DNA from 2 places in the Brevibacillus sp. IT-7CA2 genome. Region 1 is predicted to be linked to the other one. Evidence: a T-box and tRNA genes for the amino acid it is inferred to sense, from the RefSeq annotation. Region 1 holds a T-box; the other holds one or more tRNA genes.

Region 1 (3,410 bases):
TATTAGTACACAATATAAAACAGCCCTTGACCCGTTATGGATCAAGAGCTGCTTTCCAAATCTCTCACTTATTACTTCGGCGCGATTTTGTCTACTCCGCCCATGTACGGACGAAGAACTTCTGGAATCACGATTGTTCCGTCTGCCTCTTGGTAGTTTTCCAAGATCGCTGCTACTGTACGTCCAATCGCCAAACCAGAACCATTCAATGTATGCACAAATTCCGGTTTCGATTTCGTATCGCGACGGAAACGGATATTGGCACGACGCGCTTGGAAATCTTCAAAGTTCGAGCAAGACGAGATTTCACGGTATGTGCCGCCGCTCGGAATCCAAACTTCCAGGTCGAATTTCTTCGCAGCCGTAAATCCTAGATCACCTGTGCACATGCTCAGGACACGGTATGGCACTCCAAGCAATTGAAGCACCTTTTCAGCGTTTTTCACCAGTTTGTCGAGTTCGTCATAAGACTCTTCTGGTTTCACGAATTTCACCAGCTCAACTTTGTTGAATTGATGCTGACGAATCAACCCACGCGTATCACGGCCAGCAGAACCCGCTTCCGAACGGAAACATGCGCTGAAAGCAGTGTAGTAGCGAGGGAGATCCGCTCCATCCATGATTTCATCACGATGCATATTGGTGACCGGTACCTCTGCAGTTGGAATCAGGAAGTAATCTGGTCCCTCAATTTTGAATGCATCCTCTTCGAACTTAGGCAATTGACCCGTTCCCGTCATGCTCGTACGGTTGACGATATACGGTGGGATCACTTCTTCATAGCCATGTTCATTCGAGTGCAGATCCATCATGAAGTTCATCAGTGCGCGCTCCAGACGTGCGCCCAAGCCTTTATAGAAAACAAAACGGCTTCCTGTTACTTTTGCCGCCGTTTCAAAATCGAGAATGCCTGCTTGGCTAGCCAGCTCCCAGTGAGGCTTAATCTCGAAGTCAAATGCACGTGGCTCTCCCCATGTCCAGGCAATCACGTTATCGTCTTCTGTCGTACCGATCGGCGTGCTTTCGTGCGGCAGGTTCGGGAGGCTCAGCAAAATGAACTCCAGCTGCTCATCCAGTTGACGCAGCTCTTCATCCAAAGCCTTGATGCGCTCATTTACTTCTTTCATTTCAGCGATCAGATGGTCTGCATTTTCCTTATTGCGTTTCATAACCGCTACTTGCTCGGATACCGTGTTACGCTTATTTTTCAGCGCTTCTGCTTCTTGGATGATTTGGCGACGCTTTTCATCTACTTCCACGAATTGATCCAACGCAGAAATATCTTCATTGCGGTGAGCCAAACGGCGTTTTACTTCTTCCAAATCCTGGCGTAATACTTTTACGTCCAACATGTGTGAATCCCTCCGAATCGTATTGAAAAAAAACAAAAAACACCCGTCCCCTGGTAAGGGACGAGTGTTGTATACCCGCGTTGCCACCCTCGTTGACACATGCAGCAATCCTTCATGCATATGCCCACTCTTCCGTCATAACGGGACGGTTCCGGACAAAGTTGTTGTTCCTTTGCCACTCCGAGATGGATTCCTTCACATAACCGGATCGGTTCGCACCTACCACCGACTCTCTAGGCCTGGCTCTTGTGAAGTACTTGTTCTCATCATCGCATTCTTATTCATGAATACTATTATTGTTAACTGTACTACAGGATCTATACGTATGTAAAGAGTAGCCCGCCTCGATCTTTTCAGAAAAAAAGAAGATCGGCGCCTTTTTTACGGCCGATCTTCCAGTATGACAGCTAGCTAGCTTCTGTATTCCTTGACCATGTCGAGGAAGTATTTGTGCAGTCTTGTATCTTCAGTCAATTCTGGGTGAAAGGCTGCTGCCAAATAGTGACCGCTCCGGGCGACAACAATCTTGTCTTCGTGCTTGGCCAAGATTTGACCGTTCTCTCCCACTTCCATGATATACGGTGCTCTGATGAACACTGCCGGGTAATCTGCCGCCACACCCGCAACAGGCATCAAGGCTTCAAAGCTCTCCTTTTGGCGACCAAAAGCATTCCGCTCGACTTTGATCTCCATCAACCCTAAATGGCAATCGTCTTGTCCTTGAATCTGTTTTGCCAGAAGGATCGCTCCTGCGCAAGTTCCGAAGATCGGCTTGTTCGCCTTACCGAACTCTTGAACCGCCTCCATGAATCCGTACTTGTGCATCAGCTTGCTAATCGTGGTGCTTTCTCCGCCGGGAATGATCAGCCCGTCGAGGTCATCCAGTTCTTCTACTTTTTTGACCGGGACAGCTGTGGCACCAACCTCTTCTAGCATTCGCACATGTTCTGCTACAGCTCCTTGTAGAGCGAGTACGCCGATTTTCATGCTACTCACCTTACCAGCCGCGTTCTTGCATGCGATCAGCTTCACGAATCTTGGAGATTTCGATTCCTGGCATTGCCGTCCCCAAGCCTTTGGATACGCGAGCAATCAGTTCGTAATCCGTGTAGTGGGTGGTCGCTTCCACAATCGCGCGAGCAAACTTCTCTGGATTCTCTGATTTAAAGATACCAGAGCCTACAAACACGCCATCGGAGCCCAATTGCATCATCAGGGCAGCATCTGCTGGTGTTGCTACTCCACCTGCTGCGAAGTTTACGACTGGCAGCTTACCTGTTTTGTGTACCTCTTCAAGCAGTTCGTATGGGGCACCCAGGTTTTTGGCTTCCGCCATCAGTTCATCGTAGGACATGGCTTGCACTTTGCGGATTTGGGACATCATCGTGCGCATATGACGAACAGCCTCTACAATGTTTCCGGTTCCTGGCTCACCTTTTGTGCGGATCATGGATGCACCTTCCCCGATACGACGGAGAGCTTCACCCAGATCACGGGCGCCACATACAAACGGTACCGTGAACTCTTTTTTATTGATATGGTACAAGTCATCTGCTGGAGTGAGTACTTCACTCTCATCGAGATAATCTACACCCAGAGACTCAAGAACACGCGCTTCAACAAAATGACCGATACGAGCTTTTGCCATAACAGGGATCGAAACAGAATTCAGTACTTCCTCCACAATGCTAAGGTCCGCCATACGCGCAACTCCACCAGCTGCACGAATGTCAGACGGTACACGCTCCAAAGCCATTACAGCAACAGCACCCGCTGCTTCTGCAATTTTCGCTTGTTCAGCATTTACGACGTCCATAATAACGCCGCCTTTTTGCATTTCAGCCATACCTCTTTTAACGCGGGATGTTCCTACTTGTACCATTACAAATACCCCCTACATCATGAGTCAGAACCGAAACTGTTATGTGGTGTTATGGTTCCTGTTACCGTCATTGTAAACGATAGATGTAGGGGAAAACAATAGTTATTTAATTTCCTGTTCCACTGCTAAACAAATTGCTGAAAAACTCTATGATGCTACGGAAGAACAGACGAATC
Region 2 (3,410 bases), on a different contig from region 1:
TTGTTTTTGGCACCAGCCAGCCTCATGATGGCCTCAACCAGTCTTTTTTACCATCAGGCTGTTAGCCGGGTCTCTGCGTCGCTCGCAATCGTTCTCCTCTTTCAGTTTACCTGGATCGGTGTCTTGCTGGAGGCGATTGTGGATCGCAAATGGCCGACCGCTGAAAAATGGGTGTCTCTGGTTATGCTTGGAGCAGGGACGGTTCTTGCAAGCGGACTTGGCGAAAGCGGCATTCAGAATGTAGACATGGTCGGACTGATCTTCGGTCTGATGTCGGGCGCGACCTTTGCCTTGGTTATTTTCTTCAGCGGGCGAATTCTCCCTGGAATGGATCCATACTTGCGAAGCGCGATTTCGATTAGTATGGCTGCCCTGATGCTCTCGATCGTTTATCCACCGACTTTCCTGGTAAATGGTCAGCTTCTGCAAGGTTTGCTGCCGCTCGGTCTTTTGGTTGCGATCTTCGGTTCGGTCATCCCTATCTTCTGTTTGGCTGTCGGTGTTCCGCGGATCGGCAATGGACTGGCTACCATTTTAAGTGCAGTCGAATTGCCTACAGTCGTGCTCTTGTCGAGTTTCGTGCTTCAAGAGACTGTATCTCTCCCTCAATGGGGTGGCGTATTCATGATCCTCGCTGCCATTTGTGTACCGCAAGTAAAATGGCGGAAACTATTCTCCCCTTCTCACACCCTCGAGCAGGAAAGAATGTAGTGCCGTTTCCTATACACAGCATACAAAAAAGCGTGCAGACGAGCTGGTTCTGCACGCTTTTTTGTTGATACACCCCCTTCTCTATAGAAGGAAGGTAGATTCACTGACTCGAATCTATTTGCAAAGACTGCTGACTGGGATACACCGCCACCGAATCTCGAAGTGCTCGTCACCTTATTACACGAACAACCTCAGAAGATACAAGCTGCTTACAAGGATCGATTAGAAGAATTTCCCGCAACTGAATCCGGCATGCACACGATTGCACAAGTGCTTGTCCGAACTATTTTTCACGAAGGGGTGCACCTCGCTTCCCTCAATACAATCCGGAGGTTTCTAGGCAAATGAATCAGAACATAACGCCGATTTTTCGTATGTTTAACGTTGAGAAGGCAAGAGAGTTTTATGTGGAGTTTCTAGGTTTTCAGATTGATTGGGAGCATCGTTACGAGGATCACTTTCCGTTGTACATGCAAATTTCTTCTCCATCGTGCACGCTTCATCTATCCGAACATCACGGGGATGCTTGTCCTGGCTCAGCGATTCGCGTACAGGTAGAGAACATCGAGCTTTTTCATCAGTCACTGTTGCGTCAAGGATATAAGTACGCTCGTCCCGGTCTAGAGGAGACGCCGTGGGGAACGAGTGAAGTGAGCGTGACCGATCCTTTTGGCAATCGCCTTCATTTTTATCAGCCTGTTGCTCAATCGTAGACGGATATAAAGAAAGCCCAGCCGGAGTTCCTTTACAGGAGCCACCGCTGGGCTATTTTCATTTTACATTTTGAACATATATGGGGCGATCGATGGGACTTGAACCCACGAGTGCCGGAGCCACAATCCGGTGCGTTAACCCCTTCGCCACGACCGCCATATATAGGGTTTGCTTGGTGCGGTCGAGAGGACTTGAACCTCCACGGTGTTGCCACCACTAGAACCTGAATCTAGCGCGTCTGCCAATTCCGCCACGACCGCATATAAAAATGGTGGAGGCTGACGGGATCGAACCGCCGACCCTCTGCTTGTAAGGCAGATGCTCTCCCAGCTGAGCTAAGCCTCCATACCCCAAACCAGTTGTTGAGGCCCCCGCAAAGCATTCACTTCACTTTGTGGGGTATAAAGTGACCCGTAGGGGATTCGAACCCCTGTATGACAGCGTGAAAGGCTGCTGTGTTAAACCGCTTCACCAACGGGCCAAGTATGATGGCGGATGGAGTGGGATTTGAACCCACGAGACGGTTCGACACCGCCTACACGATTTCCAATCGTGCTCCTTCGGCCGCTCGGACATCCATCCATCGAGCCTGCAAGCGTTCGCTTCGGCAAGAATTAATCTATCATATTCACAACATGATTTCAAGTGATATTTTGAAAGTTTTCCCCTCGTACTACCGTCGTTTCATCAATCTTAGGTGTTTTTCATTCAAAAAGAAAAAAGGGAGATTGCCTAAAGCAACTTCACGTTCTGTTCAATATGATACAAGTAGTATTCCTTTACAAGACGGAGTGATGTCAGTTGTCAAAAAGAAAACGCCGTTCAGTAGGCTTCCCCTGTTTGTACGGAAACTGGTGTGGGCCTGGATGCTCCGGGCCGGGTGCTCCGATTGATGACGTCGACAGATGCTGCAAGAGGCATGATGATTGCTATCAAAAGCACGGCTATTTTTCTTGTCATTGCGATCAGGAGCTCGTACGCTGCCTTCGAAATAAAGTAAATAACTCAACGGAAAAAGGGAGAATGGCCGGACTCATCTCGAATTTTTTCTCTCGAACAGGATGCTTTCCCAACAATCCCCGCTAGTTATATCTGAATCGTTTTCCTCGTCAATTTTCATCCAAAAAACGGTAACAACTTGGACATGAATCAGACATAATTACCTTGTTTTTCCTTGTATTTTTTTGGTACTCTATTGAATGTCCAAGGAGGGTACGCAGCGTGGAATTGCACATACGAACAGACGCCAGTGTGGCGCTGACGTTAAAGAGAGAAATTATTTGTCATGGTATTTCCCGTTTTTATGTCCGTCCATTCGATGCTGATCAAGTAGAATTTATATTCCTAGCACTATCAGAGCACCAGAAGAAGCTGCTGTCTTATTCACTACGAAATTACAGCTACTGTCTAACATATCTAGCTTAATCGTTCTACGGCCATTTGTCTCCCCTTTTTTAAAGGGGAATTTTTATTGTTTTTTTTCGATGTACCCAAAACGGCGAACATCGTCTGCGGTCAAGTTATGCAAGGCATTCAAAAATTCGACTTGGAAACTGCCTGGACCTACTCCTGCTGCTTTCTCTGCTGCCAGCTGCGCAGCAACACCGTAGCATACCAATGCTGCAGCACCTGCGATCAGCTTGTCATTTGCAATGGCTGCAAACGCTCCCATAACAGACGTTAACAAACAGCCAGTTCCGGTCACCTTCGTTAAGATTGGATGACCATTATGGATCGAGTAAGTCGTTTCTCCATCCGAAATCACATCGACCTTGCCTGTAATCGCAACGATTGTCCTTAGCTTTTTCGCTGCTGCTCTCGCTAGGTCCGCGACATCTCCGCCCGATTCCTTCGCATCTACACCTTTAATCTCCCAACGCTCCCCGATGACATTGGCAATCTCGGCAGCATTTCCTCTAATGAGGGTAAGATCCAGTTCCTGCGCAAGATGTTGACTTGTTTCGGTTCGGTACGATGTTGCTCCC

The links. The T-box of region 1 lies ahead of serS (serine--tRNA ligase). A T-box ahead of a tRNA ligase gene usually reads a tRNA of that ligase, here a tRNA-Ser.
Region 2: it has a tRNA-Ser gene. The T-box ahead of serS (serine--tRNA ligase) is inferred to sense a tRNA for this amino acid. The anticodon was not compared.

The regions. Positions count from the first base shown of each region.
Region 1 covers NZ_CATKQT010000007.1:4,137-7,546, reverse strand. The annotation lists gene serS (serine--tRNA ligase) at 72-1,352, opposite strand; T-box leader at 1,406-1,631, opposite strand; gene pdxT (pyridoxal 5'-phosphate synthase glutaminase subunit PdxT) at 1,764-2,339, opposite strand; gene pdxS (pyridoxal 5'-phosphate synthase lyase subunit PdxS) at 2,350-3,234, opposite strand; gene ACM6JA_RS04425 (D-alanyl-D-alanine carboxypeptidase family protein) at 3,341-3,410, opposite strand, start outside.
Region 2 covers NZ_CATKQT010000011.1:727,210-730,619, forward strand. The annotation lists gene ACM6JA_RS10045 (EamA family transporter) at 1-711, shown strand, start outside; gene ACM6JA_RS10050 (glyoxalase superfamily protein) at 1,056-1,424, shown strand; tRNA gene ACM6JA_RS10055 (tRNA-His) at 1,506-1,581, opposite strand; tRNA gene ACM6JA_RS10060 (tRNA-Leu) at 1,599-1,685, opposite strand; tRNA gene ACM6JA_RS10065 (tRNA-Val) at 1,695-1,770, opposite strand; tRNA gene ACM6JA_RS10070 (tRNA-Glu) at 1,833-1,906, opposite strand; tRNA gene ACM6JA_RS10075 (tRNA-Ser) at 1,915-2,007, opposite strand; gene thiM (hydroxyethylthiazole kinase) at 2,894-3,410, opposite strand, start outside.